DNA from 2 places in the Planococcus sp. VCh962 genome. Region 1 is predicted to be linked to the other one. Evidence: a T-box and tRNA genes for the amino acid it is inferred to sense, from the RefSeq annotation. Region 1 holds a T-box; the other holds one or more tRNA genes.
What was found. The T-box of region 1 lies ahead of serS (serine--tRNA ligase). A T-box ahead of a tRNA ligase gene usually reads a tRNA of that ligase, here a tRNA-Ser.
Positions count from the first base shown of each region.

Region 2: it has a tRNA-Ser gene. The T-box ahead of serS (serine--tRNA ligase) is inferred to sense a tRNA for this amino acid. The anticodon was not compared.

Region 1 is NZ_JBYLHS010000018.1:257-10,757, forward strand. Features, by position in the region: gene AC3AQ9_RS20440 (glutathione peroxidase) at 1-432, shown strand, start outside; gene guaB (IMP dehydrogenase) at 538-2,004, shown strand; gene AC3AQ9_RS20450 (D-alanyl-D-alanine carboxypeptidase family protein) at 2,218-3,558, shown strand; gene pdxR (MocR-like pyridoxine biosynthesis transcription factor PdxR) at 3,745-5,160, opposite strand; gene pdxS (pyridoxal 5'-phosphate synthase lyase subunit PdxS) at 5,265-6,149, shown strand; gene pdxT (pyridoxal 5'-phosphate synthase glutaminase subunit PdxT) at 6,151-6,744, shown strand; T-box leader at 6,777-6,983, shown strand; gene serS (serine--tRNA ligase) at 7,049-8,323, shown strand; gene AC3AQ9_RS20475 (alpha/beta fold hydrolase) at 8,421-9,299, shown strand; gene tadA (tRNA adenosine(34) deaminase TadA) at 9,294-9,785, opposite strand; gene AC3AQ9_RS20485 (deoxynucleoside kinase) at 10,035-10,501, shown strand, end outside.
Region 2 is NZ_JBYLHS010000001.1:776,225-789,376, reverse strand. Features, by position in the region: gene AC3AQ9_RS03965 (extracellular solute-binding protein) at 1-1,052, opposite strand, end outside; partial or broken gene ade (adenine deaminase) at 1,436-3,172, opposite strand; gene AC3AQ9_RS03955 (MBL fold metallo-hydrolase) at 3,206-4,015, opposite strand; gene AC3AQ9_RS03950 (peroxiredoxin family protein) at 4,188-4,589, opposite strand; gene AC3AQ9_RS03945 (YgaP-like transmembrane domain) at 4,668-5,081, shown strand; gene AC3AQ9_RS03940 (mechanosensitive ion channel) at 5,402-6,664, opposite strand; tRNA gene AC3AQ9_RS03935 (tRNA-Ser) at 6,897-6,984, opposite strand; gene AC3AQ9_RS03930 (mannitol-1-phosphate 5-dehydrogenase) at 7,123-8,274, opposite strand; gene AC3AQ9_RS03925 (PTS mannitol transporter subunit IIA) at 8,275-8,712, opposite strand; gene AC3AQ9_RS03920 (PTS mannitol transporter subunit IIBC) at 8,752-10,230, opposite strand; gene AC3AQ9_RS03915 (YkvI family membrane protein) at 10,749-11,825, opposite strand; gene menC (o-succinylbenzoate synthase) at 11,855-12,991, opposite strand; gene AC3AQ9_RS03905 (GNAT family N-acetyltransferase) at 12,988-13,152, opposite strand, start outside.

The DNA.
Region 1 (10,501 bases):
AAAGAATCATTGAAAAGATTTAAAGGACATCCTTTAATCATTGTAAATACTGCCAGCAAATGCGGTTTTACTCCTCAATTTGAAGAATTGCAAAATCTCTATGAAAAATACAAAGATCAAGGCCTTCAAGTATTAGGTTTTCCTAGCGGCCAATTTAATGACCAGGAGTTCCATAACCAAGATGAAACTATGGAGTTCTGCAAAGTTAATTATGGCGTCACTTTTCCAATGTTTGCGAAAGTGGATGTGAAAGGAACCAGTGCAGATCCTTTATTCAAATACTTAACTTCCGAACAAAAGGGTTTGTTGACTGGCAGCATCAAATGGAATTTCACGAAGTTTCTTGTAGACCGCGAAGGAAATGTTATAAAAAGATATGCTCCACAGACAGCTCCAAAGAAAATGGAAGAAGATATTAAAAAGCTGTTGTAATGCATTATTCCGAATATTTTTTCTTATTCTTGTTTTCTTGACACTGTATACCGACGCTGATAACCTTACAATAATATTCAAAAGGAAGCAGGAGGCGTGTCAATAATGTGGGAGTCGAAATTTGTAAAAGAAGGTTTAACGTTTGATGATGTTTTGTTAATTCCAGCGCAATCGGAAGTTTTGCCAAAGGATATAAATTTGTCAGTGGAATTAACTCCAACCATCAAATTGAACATTCCTATTATTAGTGCAGGGATGGATACTGTCACGGAAGCCAAAATGGCGATTTCCATGGCTCGTCAAGGTGGGCTTGGAGTCATTCATAAAAACATGAGCATTGAAGAACAAGCGGAACAAGTAACGACCGTTAAACGTTCAGAAAACGGCGTTATCACAGATCCCTTCTTCTTAACTCCTACACACCAAGTTTATGACGCTGAACATTTGATGGGGAAATATCGCATTTCCGGTGTTCCAATTGTCAATAATGAAGAAGAGCAAAAATTAGTGGGCATCATTACAAACCGCGACTTGCGTTTTATTCAAGATTATTCCTTGCAGATTGATGAAGTTATGACAAAAGAACAGCTTGTTACTGCTTCGGTCGGCACTACGCTGGAAGATGCAGAAAAGATTTTGCAGCAATACAAAATCGAAAAACTGCCAATCGTCGATGACAGCGGCATCTTAAAAGGATTAATCACAATTAAAGATATCGAAAAAGTAATCGAGTTTCCGAATGCAGCGAAAGATGTTCATGGTCGTTTGCTTGTCGGTGCAGCTGTCGGTGTTACTTCAGATACGATGAAACGTGTAGAACAATTGGTTAAAGCTTCTGTAGATGTAATTGTGTTAGACACGGCTCACGGGCATTCTAAAGGCGTGCTTGAAATGGTTGAACAGATCCGCACAGAGTATCCGGAACTGGTTATTATTGCAGGAAATGTAGCAACAGCCGAAGGAACAAAAGCATTGATTGATGCTGGAGCAGATGTTGTTAAAGTAGGAATCGGACCTGGTTCAATTTGTACGACACGAGTAGTAGCGGGTGTGGGGGTTCCACAAATCACTGCTGTCTATGACTGCGCAACAGAAGCACGCAAACATGGCAAAACCATTATCGCAGATGGCGGCATTAAATATTCTGGTGATATCATCAAAGCGCTGGCAGCAGGCGGACACGTAGTTATGCTAGGAAGTCTGCTTGCCGGAACAACTGAAAGTCCAGGAGAAACAGAAATCTTCCAAGGACGCCAATTTAAAAATTATCGGGGAATGGGTTCTATTGCTTCTATGGAAAAAGGCTCTAAAGACCGTTATTTCCAAGATGAAGCAAAAAAATTGGTTCCAGAAGGAATTGAAGGCCGCTTGCCATATAAAGGGCCATTGGCTGATACAATCCATCAATTGCTCGGCGGCATCCGTGCAGGAATGGGATATTGCGGTACACCGGATTTAAAGACATTGCGTGAGGAAGCACAGTTTGTCCGCATGACTGGAGCCGGTCTCCGGGAAAGCCATCCGCATGATGTACAAATCACAAAAGAGTCACCTAACTATTCAATTTCATAAAAAGTTGCCATCAGTCTTTTAAAGCTAATAAATTTCCAACTTTTATAAAGAAGGAATTCCATTGGCCAATAGATATTGACTAAACTGTATCTTTTAGCACCCTTAATCGTCTAAATTTAGGCGGAAAGGGTGCTTTTTACATGTTTTTGTTTCAGGACCAATATAATATGATAGAATAGCATGGGGAAACTTACAGATGGAGGTATTTATTAAGTGAAGAATGTTTTAAAAACAACAATGTTGCTGACTGTGATGGCTGTAATGCTAATGACTATTATCGTTCCGCAGCAAGCGAAAGCGGCCGATTCTTTAAATATAATGGCAGATGCTGCAATTCTGGTAGATGCTGATACAGGGAAAATATTATATGAACAAAATGCCGATGCTTCTTTAGGCATTGCGAGTATGTCGAAAATGATGAGTGAATACTTACTATTTGAAGCAATTGAAGATGGACGTGTCACATGGGATCAAAAGTATACCGTAACGGACTATACATATAAAGTTTCTCAAGATTTGCGCCTCAGCAATGTCCAATTGCGTAAAGGTGAATCATATACAATTAAAGAGTTGTATGAAGCGATGGCTATTTACTCCGCAAATGCGGCGACAATTGGAATTGCTGAAACAATTGCAGGAACAGAAGAAGAATTTGTCCGTTTGATGAATGAAAAAGCAAAAGAGCTTGGATTGGACGATGCCAAATTCGTTAACTCAACAGGTTTGAACAATGGAGATTTGATGGGCATGCACCCTAAAGGAACAGGCCCGACGGATGAAAACGTTATGTCTGCGACATCTGTTGCTAAATTGGCAAAAGCCCTTTTAGATAAGTATCCTGAAGTACTGGAAACGACTAAAATTCCAAGTAAGGTATTCCGTGAAGGAACCGACGATGCAACAAATATGATCAACTGGAACACGATGCTGCCTGGAATGATTTATGAATATGAAGGCGTTGACGGCCTAAAAACCGGAACTACTGATTTTGCAGGCCACAGCTTCACAGGAACCGCAAAACGCGGGGATACTCGCCTGATTGCCGTTGTAATGAAAGCGGTCGATGACAAAGGCGTCGGCTCTTACAAAGCCCGTTTTGATGCCACCCGTGCATTATTCGACTTTGGTTTCGGCCAATTTAAAACAGAGGAAATTGTTCCTGCAGGTTATCAGTTTAAAGGAAAAGAAACTTTGCCGGTAATCAAAGGAAAAGAAGATGAAGTTAACATCGCTGTTAAAGAACCGATTACGATGATGATCCGTACAAGTGATAAAGATGCGTATAAGCCTGAATTGGTCATTGATGAATCGTTAATGACAGACGGAAAGATTGAAGCTGAAATTGGGAAAGACCAAGTGGTTGGAACCGTAAAGCTTGTTAAAGAAGAAGGCACGGATTACGGCTATTTGAATGAAACCACTGGGGCTGTAGAAGTGGTTGCCACAGAAAAAGTAGAACGGGCCAACTGGTTCTCGTTGTCTATGCAAGCTGTCGGCAGCTTTATGGGCAGTATGTGGACAGGCGCACTTGATTTTGTAAAAGGATTATTCTAAATAAAAAGCAGTTCATCTTTTGAGATGAACTGCTTTTTTAGGTTTCGGGAAAATTTCAACGGCTTCTCTCATTTCTCTCCAGACGGACGCTTGCGACGAAGCAAGCTAGCGTAGGGATGCGAAGGCAAGTGCCATGCAGGAGCAGAAGGGTTTAGGCAACTGCTTTACGGAGTATCGGTTGCGTGATTAAATTTGAACTGCTTTTTTCAATGGGATGTTCCAGCATTTCATAAGCTGAAAGATGCCTTGTTCAATTTCAGCTTCCGTCAATCCGCCGAATCCCAAGACAATTTGCGGAGGAGAAACTGTTTTCCCTTCGACATCGTATGAACCTAAGCCAAAGACACGAATGCCTGCATGTTTAGCCCGTTCAACCAATTCTCTTTCTGTAAGAGAGGTTTCAATGGTTAAGACAATATGCATGCCGGCTTGCTGTCCGGAAACGGTCACAGCCGGTGCAAATAACAGCAGAAGCGTTGTTAAATGCTCGAGCTTTTTCTTGTAAAGTTTGCGCATCCGGTTCAAATGTCGGGAAAAATGCCCTTCTTTCATAAATTCCGATACCAGCTGCTGATCCATACGCGGAACAGACGATGAATAATGGAGGAAAGTCCGCTGGTAAGCGCGCAGCAGCCGTTTTGGCAAAACCATATAAGCCAGCCGCAAAGACGGCATGAGTGATTTAGAAAACGTACTGATGTAAATGACCCGGCCGCTTAAGTCCATGCTTTGAAGGGCGGGGATAGGACGGCTCGTGTAACGGAATTCACTGTCGTAATCATCTTCAATGATATAGCGCTCCGGCTTTGCAGCTGCCCAGTTCAATAATTGGGCGCGTTTAGTAGCGCTGAGCACAGAGCCTGTCGGAAATTGATGAGACGGTGTGACATAGGCGATATCCACTTCTGAAGCCTCCAGTTCCGTAACATTAATGCCATCTTCTTCTATGCTAATCGGCACCGCTTTTCGGTCATGGTGCGCAAAAATGCTGTGGGTTAATGGATATCCCGGATTTTCAAAGCCAAACACGACCGTTTTATCAAGCAAACGGATCAGCAGAGGCATCAATTGTTCGGTTCCAGAGCCAATAATGATTTGCTCCGCGCTACACACCACTCCCCGTGATTGAAATAAATAACGAGAAATTTCATGGCGCAATGCTTCATCGCCTTGAGGATGTCCGATCAGCAGCAATTCATGGTTTATCTCATCCAGCACATCTTTTGACAATTTACGCCATGTGGAAAAAGGAAACGAATGGGTATCAATTTTTCCTGGATTAAAGTCGTATCGATACTCAAGACGTTCATTAATCAAAGGCTCATCCTGGGGCATGTCCAGATAAGCCAATTCTTCTACCGGTTGTGCATAAAATCCTTTACGGGCCCTTGACTCAATAAACCCCTCAGCAACCAGCTGGCCATAGGCGAGTTCAACAGTAGTTTGGCTGATGTCCAGAAATTCGGCAAGCTTCCGTTTACTGGGCAATTTGGTATCGACGGAAATTTTACCAGAAATAATGGCTTGTTTTATTTCCTCGTACAGCTGTTTATATAAAGGGGTGCTATTCTGTCGTTGAAGTTGAAACATGAGCATATCCATCGTTCTTTCTCCTAACTGACCTTACGGATTAATGGGTATCTGGCTATTTTTATATGGTCAATACCTATTATACTTAAAATATTAAGAAAAAGGGGGAATTATTGATGAGTGAACATGGAACAGATCGTGTAAAACGGGGAATGGCAGAAATGCAAAAAGGCGGCGTTATTATGGATGTGGTCAATGCAGAGCAGGCGCGTATTGCGGAAGCTGCCGGTGCCACTGCTGTTATGGCACTTGAACGGGTTCCTTCCGATATCCGCAGAGACGGCGGTGTAGCCCGAATGGCAGACCCGCGCATCACAGAAGAAGTCATGAAGGCTGTATCCATTCCGGTGATGGCAAAAGCCCGGATTGGCCATATTGTGGAAGCCCGTGTACTGGAAGCTATGGGTGTCGATTACATAGATGAGAGTGAAGTACTGACGCCGGCAGACGAAGAATTCCACTTATTGAAAGACACTTATACCGTGCCATTTGTTTGCGGCTGCCGCAATTTGGGCGAAGCGGCCCGCCGCATTGGCGAAGGAGCTTCGATGCTTCGCACAAAAGGCGAGCCGGGAACCGGCAATATCGTAGAAGCGGTCCGCCATTTGCGCCAAGTAAACGCAGAAGTGCGCAAAGTCGTGACTTTGAGCGATGATGAATTGATGACGGAAGCGCGCAATTTGGGTGCTTCCTACGAATTCCTGAAAGAAGTGAAACGCCTTGGCCGTTTGCCGGTCGTCAACTTTGCGGCCGGCGGTGTTGCGACGCCAGCAGACGCGGCTTTGATGATGGAACTTGGGGCAGATGGCGTATTTGTCGGCTCCGGTATCTTCAAATCGGAAAATCCGGAACGCTTCGCGCGTGCGATTGTGGAAGCGACGACGCATTACCAAGATTACAAATTAATCGCTGAATTGGCCAAAGATCTCGGCATCGCCATGAAAGGAATTGAAATTTCTACGATTGCAGCAGGAGAACGCATGCAGGAACGGGGCTGGTAAGATGAAACGAATCGGAGTGCTGGCGCTGCAGGGGGCTGTACGAGAGCATGTGCAATCCGTTGAAGCATGTGGAGCGGAAGCAGTGTTGGTGAAATGGCCAAAAGATCTGGAAGCTGTGGATGCCTTGATTTTGCCAGGGGGAGAAAGCACGACGATGCGCCGTTTGATTGACCGCTATAGCTTGATGGAGCCGTTACGTGAATTTGCAGCTTCCGGCAAGCCAATGTTCGGCACATGCGCAGGGTTGATTTTGCTCGCCGGCAAGGTCGTCGGTTATGGCGAACCTCATCTGGGTGTTATGGATGTTGTCGTAGAGCGCAATTCGTTCGGCCGCCAAGTCGACAGTTTTGAAGCATCTTTAACCATTAAGGGCATTGATGATCCGTTTGAAGCGGTCTTTATCCGGGCACCGCATATTGTCAGCGCTGGTCCAACTACTGAAGTGCTTTGTGAACATGAGGGGAAAATCGTCATGGCAAGAAGCGGCCAGTTTCTTGGCTGCTCATTCCATCCGGAATTGACAAAGGACCACCGGATTACCGAGTACTTTTTAAGCATGATCCCCTCAGAAACTGGTATTCTCTTGCCAAATTAATCAGTTTATAGTAAAGTATGATTAATTTAAAAGTAGAAACGTTGATGGGGAATAGTAATGCGTCTGTTTTTCCAAAGAGAGCCGGTGGTTGGTGCAAACCGGTGAAAAGCGCGTGTGAATCCACTCCTGAGTTGCATGGCGACACAAGCCATTGCCGGTTTAAAGGCCGTTATGTAATGAAGAGGATTGGCTTTTGCCGATCAATCAGGGTGGCAACGCGGGTAGCTCTCGTCCCTTTACCAAGGGATGAGGGCTATTTTTGTTGTCTTTTTTCCATTAACCGCAAATTGAAGGAGGAACCAGCATGTTAGACATTAAATATGTACGTGCCAATTTTGAAGAAGTAAAAACAAAACTAGCGAAACGCGGAGAAGATATTTCCGTTCTTAACGATTTTGAAGAAGTGGATGCAAAGCGCCGGGAATTGATTGCCCAGACAGAAAAGTTAAAGGCAGAACGCAATGAAGCCTCACAAAACATCGCGACTATGAAACGCAATAAAGAAAATGCAGATGAAGCTATTGCGAAGATGCGTGCAGTCGGCGACGAAATCAAAGTGATTGATGATCAATTGCGGGAAGTGGAAGAGCGCTTGAATTACATCATGATGCGCGTGCCGAACATTCCACATGACAGTGTGCCGGTCGGCGATTCTGAAGACGACAACGTGGAAATCCGCACTTGGGGGACTAAACGGGAGTTTGGGTTTGAAGCCAAACCGCATTGGGATCTTGGAACAGATTTGAACATCATCGATTTTGAACGGGCGGCAAAAGTGACGGGCAGCCGTTTCGTATTTTACCGCGGTCTTGGTGCACGCCTGGAACGCGCACTCATCAACTTTATGATGGATCTGCATCAGGAAGAACACGGCTACGAGGAAATGCTGCCGCCGTATCTGGTTAACCGCGAAAGCTTAACTGGAACTGGCCAGCTTCCAAAGTTTGAAGAAGATGCTTTCTTGATTGAAAAAGAGGATTATTTCCTGATTCCGACTTCTGAAGTGCCAGTTACAAACTTTTACCGCAACGAAATTCTAAATGGGGAAATGCTGCCTCAGGCCTTTGCATCTTACAGTGCGAATTTCCGCTCTGAAGCAGGTTCTGCGGGCCGTGACACGCGCGGGCTAATCAGACAGCACCAATTCAATAAAGTCGAGCTGGTGCGCTTTGTGAAGCCGGAGGATTCTTACGATGAATTGGAGAAATTGACGGGGCATGCTGAGAAAGTATTGCAGCTTCTTGGATTGCCTTATCGTCTCTTAAAAATGTGTACAGCAGATCTGGGCTTTACCGCTGCAAAAAAATACGATATTGAAGTCTGGATCCCTAGCCAGGAAATGTACCGGGAAATTTCTTCTTGCAGTAATTTTGAAGATTTCCAGGCACGCCGCACCAATATCAAATTCCGCCGTGAACCAAATGGCAAACCGGAATTTGTGCATACCTTAAATGGCAGTGGTTTGGCTATTGGGCGGACAGTAGCGGCTTTGCTGGAAAATTGCCAGCAAGAAGACGGATCGATTTTAATTCCGGAAGTACTGCGTCCGTATATGGGCGGCAAAGACGTCATCAAATAAAACCTGAGACCTAAAAGCAGAATGCTTTTGGGTCTTTTTTATTTTCTTGCTGGAACGGGTAAAGGAAAGCTAAAGCCATTTGGGAGGAGTTGTTAAGATGGAGGACCTATCATTTCAATGGATTAAAACGAACGGCATTACGCTGCATACTGCAGTAGCAGGTCCGGAAGGGGGGCCGCTTGCCATTTTGTTGCACGGCTTTCCGGAATTTTGGTTTGGCTGGAAAAAGCAAATTGAACCGCTCACCAAACTGGGCTACCGTGTCGCAGTGCCAGATCAGCGAGGCTATAATTTAAGCGACAAGCCCCAAGACATTGAAAGCTATAGCTTGGATTTACTGCGAGACGATGTAGTGGGATTAATCGAGCATTTCGGCAGAACAAATGCGACCATTATTGGACATGACTGGGGAGGGGCAGTAGCCTGGCATTTAGCCTCTACCAAGCCGCAGTATGTTAAACAATTGATTGCAGTCAATATTCCACATCCTCAGGCCATGCCGAGGGTACTGAAGCGCAATCCCTTGCAATGGGCAAGAAGCTCGTATATCGCTTTTTTCCAATTGCCGGATTTGCCGGAGAAAATGCTGGCAGCAGATTATTTCAAGACGATGGTAGGAAGTTTAGTGTCGACAAGCAATCCAGATACATTTTCTGAGGAAGAGCTGGCTGCTTACCAGGAGGCATGGGATCGACCAGGTGCTTTGACAGCCATGCTGAATTGGTACAGAGCAATCCGGCAAGGCAATGTCATGCAAGTGCCAGAGCAGAAAATCAGCGTTCCTGTTCGCATCATCTGGGGAATCGGCGATCAGTTCCTGTCAACGGAACTGGCAAAGGAAAGCCTGGACTTTTGTGAAGACGCTGAATTGGTGTTTGTCGGAGAAGCGACCCATTGGATCCATCATGAACAAGCTTATATCCTGAATCTGCTTATTGAGCAGTTTTTAACCGAAGAAAAAGCGGCAGCCCTATAAGAGCTCCCGCTTTTTCTTTTTTTTGTTTTCCCTAAGTGCCCGGAAAAATTGAGTAAGCAATCCGCCGCATTCTTCAGCCATTACATTTTCAGTAACATCGCATTGATGGTTAAACCGGTCATCGTTGAGCAGCCGGTACAATGAATCGACGCTGCCGGCTTTAGCATCGCGCGCCCCATAAATGACCCGTGGAATGCGAGACTGCAAAATGGCACCGGCACACATCGGACACGGCTCTAACGTTACGTAAATGTTGGTGTTTTCCAAGCGCCAGCTGCCAATTTGCTGGCAGGCTTCTTGAATAGCTAAAAGTTCAGCGTGCGTTACTGCATTTTGGGTAGTTTCCCGCAAGTTATGTGCCCGTGCAATCACTTTTCCTTCATGCACAATGACAGCCCCGATCGGGACTTCGCCTTTTGCAGCCGCTTTTTGGGCTTCTTCAATCGCTAGGCCCATATAATAGTGATCTTGTTCGATTCCGTTCATCATTCATCTCTCCTTATTTGCAAGTGTATCATTTTTTAGGCAGCAGAAATAAAGAAGTCGTGCTTTCTAAGGGCAAAAGAGTGAATTAATGAAGTACCGCTGTCTTAAGAAAAGCGCAAAACAGACATGCAGAACTTTCAAAGCGATTCCCCATCAAATTGGGTCATCTTTTTTTCTATTTTTAAAGAGAAGTCTGTGGTAAAATGAATGGCACTGTACAACACTTGAACAGAAAGAGGGGAACTTCCCATGCCGGTGCCATTTATAACGGTAGAAGGTCCGATTGGCGTTGGCAAAACGTCACTGGCAAAAGCAATAGCTGACCACCACCAATTTCAAATGCTAAAAGAAATCGTCGATGAAAATCCGTTTCTTACTAAATTTTACGAAGACATTGAGGAATGGAGTTTCCAGACTGAAATGTTCTTTTTATGCAACCGCTATAAGCAGTTGTCTGATATTCAAAAAAAGTTTATCTCTAAACGCGAACCTGTCGCAGCAGATTATCATATTTTCAAGAACTTGATTTTTGCAAAGCGCACATTGCCGGAAGCGGAGTATGCCAAATACGAAGCAATCTATAAGATCCTGACAACAGATATGCCTGCACCCAATATGGTGATTTATTTGCATGCCAGCCTCGATACGCTGATGAAACGCATCAAAATGCGTGGTCGTGAATTTGAGAAAATGATCACTCCAGCTTATATGGAACA
Region 2 (13,152 bases), on a different contig from region 1:
TCAGGATCCGCTTCTACTAATTCCATAGTGGGCATATGTGTAGGCGCTTGTCCGCTATCCGCCCAATTGATCAAGTTTTCAGGAGTATACATGTATTTAAGGAATTCGGAAATTCCAGCCATACGTTCTTCATCCGTCACAGATGCCGGCATTGCAATCGTATGTCCACCGCCGTAAACACCCGGCTGTTGACCGATTACAGGAGCTGAAGCGATTCCCAAGTCATCGCCGTACGCTTCCTTAACCGCTTGGTAATACCAAGGACCCGTTAAAGCAGTGGCTGTTTGGACTGCACTGCTTCCTTCATCGACCTGCTTCATGAATGCCTGGAACTCCCCGTCCAGCCCTAAGCCTTTAGGAGAGATATTGTCTTTATAGATCATGTCGTGGTAGATCATCAAGGCATCCGCTAACTCTTCCTGCGCGAAGTTCACATAATTGTCTTCAATCATGGTGACTCCATTTTGAGCAGCGACTGTCATGATGAACCATTCGCCAAGACCGGCACTTGGAATTCCAGTTGCGAAGAGGTTTGGATCCTGTTGTTGAAGGGTCTTGGTTAAATTAGCAAAATCCTCGTAAGTTTGAGGAGCTTCAGGAGACAATTTTTTGTTATAGAACATTGTCATAGGGTGAATGTCTAGGGGTACTGCAAAGACGCCATCATCAAACGTAACTTGTTCTTTAGCAACAGGATGGAAATCATCCGGACTGATCCCGGCAGTTTCCATGACGCCGCTGATATCCTGGATCATGCCATCTTGCCGATAAGTATCAAGATTGTCTGTGTGGATTAAAACCAAATCGTAATTACCCGTTTTAAATTTCGTATAATGGTCTTTTTCCTGTGATTCTTTGATCACGTACTTATCCTGTGATTCGTTAAAGCCAGTGGTGATTTTTTTCATGTAATCCCCATCACCGCCGGTAAATCCGTTAATGAAAGTCAATTCAATTTTTCCATCGGCAGTTTCACCGCTGCCAGAACCCCCGCCACAGCCTGCTAATATCAAAGCTGCAATCAGTACTAGCAAGAACGAAATCTTTTTCATCAATGAAGCCCCCTTTTTAATATGTCAGCATTTGCAATAAAATATGAATTTAACGTCTTCACCTCCTATAAAACTGAAATTTCGGAAAATTAAAAGCGTTTTTTTAATATTATAATACTTCGAGCTACAAAGCAAATTGATTAATAAAACATGTATCTTCTGCACTAATTCCTCCTTCATGGATTTTTTAAACTTAATTTTCAGAAACCGGTGTTCCTCACTTTTTCAATGGGCCGTTACTCTGTATTTAATGTCCTTGATTCATTTGTTCGGCGCATAAAAGCTAAAGTCAGTTCCTGCAAGCCAAAAAAAAGCCATATCCTTAAAAGGGATATGGCTCTGAAACTTATTTTTATTAGAAATTTTAGAACAGGACTTTTTATTTACTCAATAGCTTTTTCTTCTACTGGAACATCGATATGCTTGAATGCCGCCATTTCAAATAAACCGGAATCTGTAATTTTCAAGTGAGGAATAACCGGCAAAGATAAAAATGACAATGTGAGAAAGGCATTAAAATGAGTCGGTGCACCAATTTTTGAAAGGCCGTCATCCACTTGCTTTAACTGTTGATAGACTTTTTCATAGGATTCTTCAGACATCAGCCCTGCTACCGGAAGCGGAAGTTCCACCAACACTTTTCCATTTTCCGCTATTGCCAATCCTCCTTCCATTCTCTTAAGCGCGTCAATAGCACATAAAATATCCTCATCATTGGTTCCTACAGAAATAACATTATGCGAATCATGTGCTACGGTAGTCGCAATGGCTCCCCTTTTCAGTCCAAGCCCTTTGACGATTCCAAGGCCTATATTTCCGGTTGCCCGATGCCGTTCAACCACTGCTATCTTAAGCAAATCTTTTTCTATGCTTGGAAAGAAATAACCATCTTCCGCTTCTACTTCTTCGATTAAATGCTCCGTGATAAGACTGTTCGGGTTGATTCCGATAATATTGGCTTTTAAACTTTTTCCCAAATCAATCTGCAGATCCTTTACGTTTATTTTACTGACATTCATCGTTTTTCGAACTTTATCAGTCGCTGTGCCTGATACCGCGGGTCCCGCATAACGGCTATCTTTCGCTGCGAGTTTACCATTTTTATAAACTTCAAAAATCGTGAATTCTTCCAGACTGTCCAGAAGGATAAAATCTGCATCAAATCCTGGTGCTATTGCACCTTTTGTATGCAGCCCGTAGCACTGGGCAGCATTAAGACTTGCCATCGAAATGGCAGTAATCGGATGAATGCCATGCCGGATAGCAGTCCTGACGTTAAAATCGATGCTTCCTTCTTCGATTAAATCATCCAAGTGTTTGTCATCCGTACAAAAAAGGCAGCGGTGAGCATTGTTCTCATTAACTGCTTCCAGCAAGGCCGACAAATTTTTGGCTACAGAACCTTCTCTTAACATGACATACATGCCTCGCTGCAGCCGCTGCAGCGCTTCTTCTTTGGTGACGCATTCATGGTCTGTCAATATACCGGCAGTGCGATAGACATTAATATCATTCTCTTTTAACCCTGACGCATGGCCGTCTATTTGCCGGCTAAGCAATAGCTTATCCAGCATTCCGTCGGTTCCATTCAAAACGGAAGGGAAATCCATCACTTCTGCTATTCCCAAAACCCGCTCACGGCCGATAAACTTCTGCAAATCAACTGAAGTCAGTGTAGCGCCTGAATTTTCAAAAGAAGTAGCCGGTACACTGGACGGAAGCATGATGAGAACATCAAGCAAGGCAGATTTGGAATCGCTTAACATAAATTCAATGCCATCGGATCCACTGACATTCGCAATTTCGTGCGGATCGGTAATGACGGTTGTCACTCCATGGGGCAGCACTACCTGAGAAAATTGATGGGGAGTCACCATGGATGATTCTATATGGACATGGGCATCAATCAAGCCTGGGCAAATATACCGGCCGGCAGCATCAATTTCCCTTTTGCCTTCGTATTCCCCGATCTCAACTATCACTCCGTCCGTAATGGCGATATCTCCCTAGGTCAGTTCTTTCGTAAAGACATTCACGATTTTTGCATTGCGAATCACTAGTTCTGCTGGGTGTTGTTTATTTGCTGAGAAAATTCTCTTTTTCAATTGTTCTCGATCCATAAATTCTTCTTCCTCCTTATTTTGCCTGAAACGTCATGTGGAAAAGAAATTTCCATTCAGCGCATCAATATACCGTTGAGCCGACTTTCGCACTTTTTCGTTTGCATTTTCCTCCATGATCCGGTGGAAAGCATCATAAACCCGAGTGTATCTGATTTCGCTCAAATAATCTGCCATCCTTAGGACTGTTGATGCCGGTAATGGAATGAAATTAGGATAGCTGTACATAAAAGTGGCCCAATTGCCGTCCGGCGTCACCCGCACAATATCTCCTGTAAATAATATGCCTTTTCGGCATTCGAGCACAGCTGCTCCTTTAAAATGCCCGCCAAGTCTATGCAGGATTAAACCTTCATGCAGTTCAATCGACCGTCCTGACCAAAAAATGATTTTTTTACTTTGACGGGGCACCCACTGCCTGTCATCTTCATGGATGTAAATATTGACATTGAACGCATCAGCCCATTCCACTTGGCTTGCATAATAATGTGGATGAGATAAAGCGATCGCATCGATACCTCCCAGCTCCTTTATTTCCTTCATAGTGGTTGGATCAATATAAGTAATACAATCCCATAGAAGATTAAACCCTTTCTCTCGTACTAGATAAGCTGTCTGTCCAATAGCAAAACCGGGTTTCGTAACAATGCTGTAGACCTCTTCTTCATCTTTCACAATCCAATTCTTATAAGGGGCCTCTTTCATCATTCTGTCCAGAGTTGTCCAGCTTTGGCCGGAAGGGTTAATGTATTGCCGTGCTTCGTTGCAGATTTTGCACTCGTTCGGTGGAACAGCACAACTCCCGTATTGCACTCCACAAGTTTCACAAATGTATCTATGCACGAATATCCCTCTTTTCACGTTCCTGCAGTTCTGGTGGAATAAGTATAATGCAATATTCAGGTAATTTATATCCTCTTTTAAAAAGCTGGCACATTAAATAAAGCGGATTCAATTAACGAATCCGCTTTTACCTGTATTTAGACAGTTTGCAATTTCTTTTTGATGAATTTTATTAGCTGCTGCAATTCGTCTGCAGAAGGGCGGCCATAAGGATTGGTCTGCCTTTGCTGAAAAAGCAATTTTCTTTTTCATTTATTAAAAAGTATGCCGGTTCACCATATGTCCCTGTATCCTCGTATGGAGCATTTTCGTCATGCGAATAAACGTCATATTGATTTAAAAATGCTTGGTCTTCATCTGCTAATACCGGAAAAGATAACTGAAGTTCATTTGACATTTGCTTCAAGTCTGCTAAATTATCAGTCGCAATAGTAATCAAGTGAATATTTTCTTCTGCAAAAAATGGTTTATTGTTTTCCAGATCTTTAAGTGCTTTAATGCATGCAGAGCACCAGGAGCCCCTAAAAAACACGATGAGATGCCACCCTTTTTCTGTTGTTTTCTGAATGAGCAAATCGTTGAATGAGGTTTATAATCCGTGATTAGCGGAATAATACTTCTTAAGACAGAAAATGAAAGCAGGTAGAATCACATGGCCATGGAAATCGAAACTTTACCATCAACACAGTCCAGAGTTGCCCAGCATACCCCCGATGTTATTAACGAAGAAATTGAACGTCAGATTGAAGCCAACGTAAATTACTTTAAAAGGCAAGACAGAGAAACCATTCAAAGCCGTATTCTTGAATTGGAAAAGGAATGGGATGCAGAGCGCTTAATAGAAGTTAATTTAGCCTCCATTGCATTAGCCTCTTCTATTCTCGGCATAATATCCCATAAGAACTGGATGTACTTGAGTGGAGCTGCGAGCCTAATCATGGTGCAGCAGGCTGTACAAGGATGGTGTCCTCCTTTGCCGCTGATCCGAAAGTTGGGGGCAAGAACAGTGAATGAAATCAATCTGGAAAAACAGGCGCTTAAAAATCTGCTGGATGAAATGCACTAAGTTTAAAAAAGAGAATGCCTTTTAAAAGGCATTCTCTTTTCAGGCTGTCGAGAAACTCTCGATAACCCTTTCTCATTTCGCTCCAGGACGGACGCTTTTCGCGGGGTGCGGCCTAAGCCTCCTCGCTCGCTGGCGAAAACCTTGTGCTCCTGCATCGCTTCGCTGCTTCGTCGCAAAGACTTAGCCTCGCAAGCTTCAGCTAATGTCTTCGCAGCTGGTTGGCGGAATATCGGTTAAGGAGGGATCACTAATAGAAACTTTAACTTCCTTAACAAGCTGAAAAGAGAATGCCCATTACAAGGCATTCTCTTTTCTTATTCTTATAAATTTCCATCATTCGGTTTATTGTCTTCTGCTTGGGCTTTCGCTTCAAATTTATCTAACTGGCGTTTGGCAAAATCACGTCCACCGATACCGAACGAGATGGCGAAGGCTACAGCCAGGCCGGCAATGATAAACAGGAATGCCAAATTGACAATGCTTGTCGCAAAATTCAATTGGTCAAGCGTCATAAATACTGCAATGATGATAATTGCATATTTTACTATGGCGCCGTACATGCGATTACCGGATGCACGCTGAATGTAGTTGCCAAGCAAATTAGCACCAATTATGCCGAGTCCTAAAATAATGAGCCCACTCAAGACAAGTGGCAAGTAGCTAATGATGGAAGAACCGATATTGTTTAGCACTTCCAGCTGTAATACGTTCAACGCTTCAACCGTGAAGAAAACGATGATTAATACTTGAACAATTTTGCCGATGATAGTAGCTAAATCAAACGTTGGCATATTCGGTCTGGAACCTGAGTTCAAAGACTGGGAGATGTTATCGAGCCCGGTGCCTTTCAATAGGCTAGTCAACAAGTCGCCGATAAATCTTCCGATGGCCACCCCGACCAGAATCAGGATGATTGCAACAAAGATGTTCGGAATCATATTCAAAACTTGGTTAAGCATATCGGAAACCGGACGTGAAATCGAATCGATGTTCAAAGTCTCCAGTGCCACTGTAATGATCGGGATCAATACAAGGACGAAGACAACATTTGCCAGGACATTGGCTAATGTGTTCTTATTGCTAGCTGACATTTTTTCAGGTGTCCCTGTTTTGTTCGTCAATTTGTTGAACCATTTGTCGATATTGATCGTGGTCAGAATGGTAGCAACCAGGTTCTTAACGAATTTAGCGACGAAATAACCAAGGATGAGGATGATTGCTGCCATCAACAAGTTTGGTATAAAGGCTAATAATTTATCCATCATGTTGGTAATCGGTGCTGCCACTGCTCTCATATTCAATTGCTCAAATACACTTGGCAAGAACAGGATAAAAATCAAGTAGTATAAAATTTTGCCGATCGAGTCCAGTTTGCTGCTCGCATCTTCCTGCGTCTTTGCCATATGGCCTCTGACCATCGCATTGGGTGCTCCAGCCTTTTTAAGTCCTTTCGTAAAAATTGCACGGACAATCGTAGCAACGAGCCAGGCGACCAATAACAGCAAGATGGCGCCGATGACATTGGGCAGGAAATTCACGATTGTGGTTCCCATGTCCCGAAATGCCCCAGTAAATTGATTCATAATCTTCTCCCTCCATTTTGTCAATTTTTAATACAATTTATAAATGATTGCTACTTCCATATTCCCCGTATCTTTCCATTTAAACAATAAATATTTTCTATTTGAAAAAATTTCTGATATAACTTTTGTATAATTTTCTTTACCCTTTCTCCGAAATTTCTAACAACTTTATTCAAAAAAACAGCAGCTGAAATGTATTTTCAGCCGCTGGAATACTTTTTAATGATTTTTACGGAGATGAGAGGATTCGAACCCCCGCAGCGCTTGCACGCCCTAACTGATTTCGAGTCAGCCCCCTTCAGCCTCTTGGGTACATCTCCAGGATGTCCTAATGGTTTTAGTTCTATTGACAACTTTATAAACCATCAAATATCTGCTGAATAGCTCTTTGTTTTATAAAACCGACACAAAAAGAGGCAACCCAAATTGCCGCTTTTTGTGTCGCAATGCTACAAGCTTTATTTTTTCATTTTTTCCAACTGCTTCATCACTGCCGGAATCAGCGGATCGTCAACCGGCAATCCCGAAACTTGCCGGAATGCATCTGCGTACCCTTTGTCATTGACCAATTTCTGCAATTCACGCGCTTCATCGTCTTCATCATTTTCATAAAGCAGAACGGCAGCGATTACAGTGGCCAAGTTGACCGGCTCTTTTCCGGTCAGTTGCAGATAAAGGCCTGCAGGACGTACCAGACGGTCATTATTACCTAATTTCCGGATGGGACTTCTTCCAACACGTGTAACGAAATCTGAAACATATGGATTTCGGAACCGGCCGATGATTTTCCGGATATATTCTTCATGCTGGACTCTGTCGAAAAGATGCAGTTGAATCAGTACTTCACCCGTTTCTATAAGCGCCCCTTGGAGAATACGTTCAATTTCTTCATCATCCATGGCTTCATTGATTGTTTGATAGCCTTTATAACGCCCTAAATATGCAGGTACCGTATGCCCTGTGTTGACTGTAAAAAGCTTGCGCTCAATATAAGGGCCTAAATTATCCACATAGGTAATGCCTTTTACGGGCGGACGTTGTCCTTTGACTGCCGGCTCTTCAACAACCCATTCATAGTATGGTTCTACAGCTACTCCAAGCAGATCGCCACTGCGCTGATCCGGGACTATCCGGTCTACCGCAGCATTAGGAAAGCCGATCAGTTCATCTGCCATATTTCTTTCTTCTTCGGATAAATGCTTGTAGACATGCTCTTTTAATAAAGAACTGCCATTGATCATATTTTCACAGGCGATGACATTCAATGGCTCCGGGCGGTTCTGAAATCTTCTTTTCAGCCCTTCGGCCAGCAGCCCTGAAATCGCAGGCAACACATTCGGCCCTACTGCTGCAGTTACAAGATCCGCTCTGCTCAGGAATTCAACGGCTTCTTCAGCATTCGTCATGCTATTGATCCCCAGGACGTTAGTGACCCGTATCACTTCTTTTTCCGTTGCAGATAAAGTGACTTCATATTCCTTCTTTTCGTTAATTGCATTAATGACGGAGTCGTTAACATCGAGAAAAAGCGTACTGTATCCTGATTGGCTGAGGAGCAGGCCGATGAACCCCCTACCAATATTCCCTGCACCGAAATGAACTGCCTGCATTTACCCCACCTCGCTAAAGAGTTCCAGAATTTCATCTTCTGACCGGGCATTCAAGATTTTATCGATGTTTTCTTCTTCTGAACACACAATTGCGATATTTGAAAGAATCTCTAAATGTTCGTTTCCTTTGCCGGCAATCCCTATGAAAATCTTAGCTAGATTGCCGTCTCCAAAGTCCACTCCATCGGGGACCGTCACCACACAAATTCCCGTTTCAAAGACATTTTTTTTGGCATCTTCCGTACCATGCGGAATGGCCAGGTAATTCCCCATATATGTGGAAGCCATTTCTTCCCGCTCAAACATCTTCTCGACATATCCTGCATCGACATACCCCTGCCTTACGAGGATTTCCCCCGTATAACGAATAGCTTCTTCTTTTCCGGTCAAAGGTACATTCAGTTTGATGTTTTCTCTGCTCAATACTTCCTTTGCCATTCAAATCACTCCCACTGGATATTTTCTTTTAGGTTGCTGCTACTCGTTTTTCAATCTTCTCGCCAGCTTATCGTATTCAGGGCTGTTCATGAAATTCTCTACAGAGATATGTTCAGCATTTGGCAATTTCGCTTTTGCGCGGTCCGTTAAATCTTTATGCGTAACCACTATATCGGCATCTTCAGGAAGCTGGTTGATGGCGGTATTGGAAACCGGTATATCGATTTTTTCCTTTTTAAACTTGTTTCTTAGAAGAGAAGCACCCATTGCACTTGAACCCATTCCTGCGTCACAAGCAAACACGACTTTTTTGATCTCTTCCGTATTTTTCAACGGAGCCGCATTGACCGGCTGCGTATTATCAGCTTCCACCCGGTCGCCTGCAGTCATTCCCACTACTTCCTTCGCAGGTTTTGGTGTCAAATAGCCAGTCGCGTCGCTTTTTTTGCCTTTCATTTCTTCCATTCTTCCCGCTGCCGAAGCTAAATCTTCATCTTCCACTTTGCTCGTTTTCAATACGACAGATGCAACGGCAAACGATACCGCTGCCGCTACGATCACTCCGGAAATGACGCCCAGGTAATTTCCTTGTGGCGTCAAGGCAAGCAAGGCAAAAATACTGCCGGGCGACGGTGTTGCCGGCAACCCCGCATTGAACACTGTAAATGTGAACACGCCGCTCATCCCGCCCGCAATGACAGCTAACAGCAAAATGGGTTTCATTAAGACATAAGGGAAGTAAATTTCATGGATCCCACCTAAGAATTGAATGATTGCAGCTCCGGGCGCGGACGCTTTTGAAATCCCTTTGCCGAATACCGAAAAGGCCAATAGCACACCGAGCCCTGGACCTGGATTTGTCTCAAGCAGGAACAGGATGGATTTACCAGCATCTGCCGCCTGTTCCACACCCAATGGACTTAGAATTCCGTGGTTAATGGCATTGTTCAAGAACAGGATTTTCGCCGGTTCAATGATGATGCTCGCAAGCGGCAACAAACCCATATCAACTATCACTTCAACGCCATTGGCCAATGTATTCGTCAACGTATTAACGATTGGCCCAACGAAGAAAACGGCGATCCCCGCCAGGAATGCCCCTAAAATACCGGCGGAAAAGTTATTATAGAGCATTTCAAAACCGACTCTGATTCTATGCTGGAACCAGCCGTCTATCAGTTTCATCGCAAACCCTGCAAGCGGACCCATGATCATGGCTCCAAGGAACATCGGAATTTCAGCTCCGACAATAACCCCCATCGTTGCAATGGCACCAAGAACACCGCCGCGGAAATCATAGACGAGCCGGCCCCCTGTGAAGCCGATCAGCAAAGGCAATAAATAGGTGATCATCGGGCCAACCAGTGAACCCAAAGTTTCATTCGGGAACCAGCCATCCGGTATGAACAAAGCAGTAATAAGACCCCAAGCAATAAAGGCACCGATATTTGGCATGATCATTCCACTCAAATAACTTCCGAAGCGCTGGATTCGCGCACGGACGCTTGCATCAGCCATGTTTATCCCTCTCTTCTTGAATATTATCAATGCAGTCATTTTGTTCAGCAAAACACCAAAGGCACGTCATCTCGCATGGAAATATTGCTGATTGGGCTTGTTCTTTTTTCCTTCGTTATCTTTAGATTAAACGCATAGAAAAATGAAAGCGCTGGACTTGCAGTCCGGAACAACACCTCAATTCTTTAAAGGATAGAGTAATATAGGAAGTACGAATTCATTTAAATAGTAGCATATTCCTATCAGATAGGATAGAAAATAGCTGAATTTTCAGACTCTAGAAAGCAGAGTTTGAGACATCCACTCAAGTGAATGGAATATGCCATTATTCGCACCTAGTTTTATGTTCCCCCAGACCTCTCCATAAAAACTTCTAATTGTGCAGAAACCGGCCAGGTGCTGGGAGCAAGAGGCTTCGAAATAAAAATAGAGCAGATGAGCAGAATTGGCAAAAAGAAATAGCCCCTTGCATCCTGTAAATGCAAAGGACTATTTCTCCATACTTTAACTCCAAATATTTAATTGAGCGCTTGTTTGGCCACTGGTACTTTTCTTTTCCGGAACCACGCGATGACAATTGCCGCAATCAGCGTGAACCCTAAATATCCCATTACCGGATAAACAGTCCCGACCAGCGTTACAAATCCGACAAAGCTGGAAGCGAATGCCACTGTACCAAACGCGATGACCGACACATTAAATTTCGGACTTTCAGGTTTGACAATTCGTGCTGTAAAAGCATAAAGCATCCCGACAGCCGTATTATAGATCATGCCAAGCAAAATGACCGACATCAATGCTCCCGCCAGTGGGCTGATATTATTGGCCAGCACCAGCATTGGCATCGGCACCGCCGCAATTTCTTTCAGCTGAGTCAGCATTGATACATTGATAAGCAAGATCAGCAAACCAAGCCCCAATCCACCCATGATCCCACCCCATGCAGCCACTTTCTCATCTTTGATCGTCCCGCCCATTACTGTCATCATCGCAGCGCCTGCTGCCAGATTATAAGAGACATAAAGGACGGCGCCTAACAGCCAATGGGGAGCGGCTTGACTGTTTGCAGCCGTGGCTGTTGCAGCTTCAATTTCCGCTGCCGACATTTCGAAATTGAATAGAGAATAAGCGGTTATGATGATGACGATAACCAGCAATGCCGGCGTAAAGGCGCTGATCAGCGCAATCACTTTCTGGACACTTAGCATAACAGAAGCGATTACTAGAACGGCCATCAGCACATTCCCGACCGATCCGGGAATGCCGAATTGCTGTTCGAAAATGGCACCGGATCCTGAAAACATGACGACCGTCACGCCGAACAAGAAAAATGTAATGGCAACGTCAACAACCGGACCCAAATACTTGCCACAAATATGATGAATGGCATGCTGGTGGGATTTTGTCTGAAGGCGGCTGCCAAGCTGCGTCAGATTCATCCCAAGAAAAGCGAATAAAGCCATAGCGACAAATGAGCCGATCACTCCAAAAATTCCGAAACTCGTAAAGAATTGCAGAACTTCCTGTCCGGAAGCGAACCCCGCACCAACGATTACACCAATAAAAGCACCGCCAATTTGAAAACTTTTTCTCATATTCTTTCCCCCGTTTGATCAAATGTATTTTATTGTCCGGTGCCGGCTGCTGTTGGCTGTGATTTGAAGATCATTTCTTCAACGGTGAACTTGTCCATGGCTTTTTGATTGATTGCGTAGCCAATTCCATAATCCTTTGGAACGGTGATGAAACCATTTTCCACAACCACTTCCGGAGAAATGACGTCTTCTTCCCAGTAGCGCGACGAACCGGCAGTGTCTCCCGGAAGGATGAAGTTCGGCAAAGTCGTAAGAGCGATATTATGCGCACGGCCGATTCCGGATTCAAGCATCCCGCCGCACCAAACAGGAATCCCTTGCTCCATGCAATAATCATGGATTTTTTTCGCTTCCGTCATTCCTCCGACACGGCCGATTTTGATATTGATGATTTTGGTGCTTCCGAGCTCCACCGCTTTCCGGGTATCTTCTAATGAATGAATGCTTTCGTCCAGGCAAATTGGTGTAGCAAGTTCCGGCTGCAATTTAGAGTGGTCGATAATATCGTCCGAAGCCAGCGGCTGTTCGATCATCGTCAAATTGAATTCATCCAATTGCTTCAGCAAATCGATATCTTTCAGCCGATAAGCGGAGTTGGCATCCGCCATCATCGGCACATTCGGAAACTTGGCGCGCAGCTCCCGCATCACATTGACATCATAGCCCGGCTTGATTTTCACTTTGATCCGTTTATAGCCTTCCTCCACAAACCCGGCAACCGTTTCGATTAAGTCATTGACATCTTCATGGATTCCAATGCTGATGCCGACTTCGATTTTGCCGCGTGTGCCGCCAAGCGCTTCAGCAAGGGTTATTTTATTGCGCTTTGCATAAAGGTCCCATATGGCTCCTTCGACTGTCGATTTCGCCATATTGTTCTTGCGGAGATGGCTGAATAGTTCATTGACTTCTTCAGGATGATTGATTTCATTTTCCAGAACGATCGGCACTAAAAAATCCCTGATTATATGCACATTGGTTTCAAGCGTTTCCTCATTGTACCAAGGAGAATGGAATGCAACCGATTCTCCCCAGCCGGAGTTGCCGAGTTCATCTTTTGCTTCTAACAACAGGAAATCCTTCTCCTGGAATGTCCCGAAACTTGTCGTAAATGGTTTTTTCATCATCATCTTCATCTTCCGGATCCTAATTTCTGTAATTTTCACTGCCCATCGCCTCTTTCTATTGGTTGTAGCGGAATCGAGTCTGCTGGAACGAATTGATAATAATGGACGCTTTCCTCAGCCTTTCGGACACCGGTGACTGCGAACCCGGCTGCGAATAACTGCTGGAACACCGAGCGGATCTTCATGCGCCAGTCCATCGC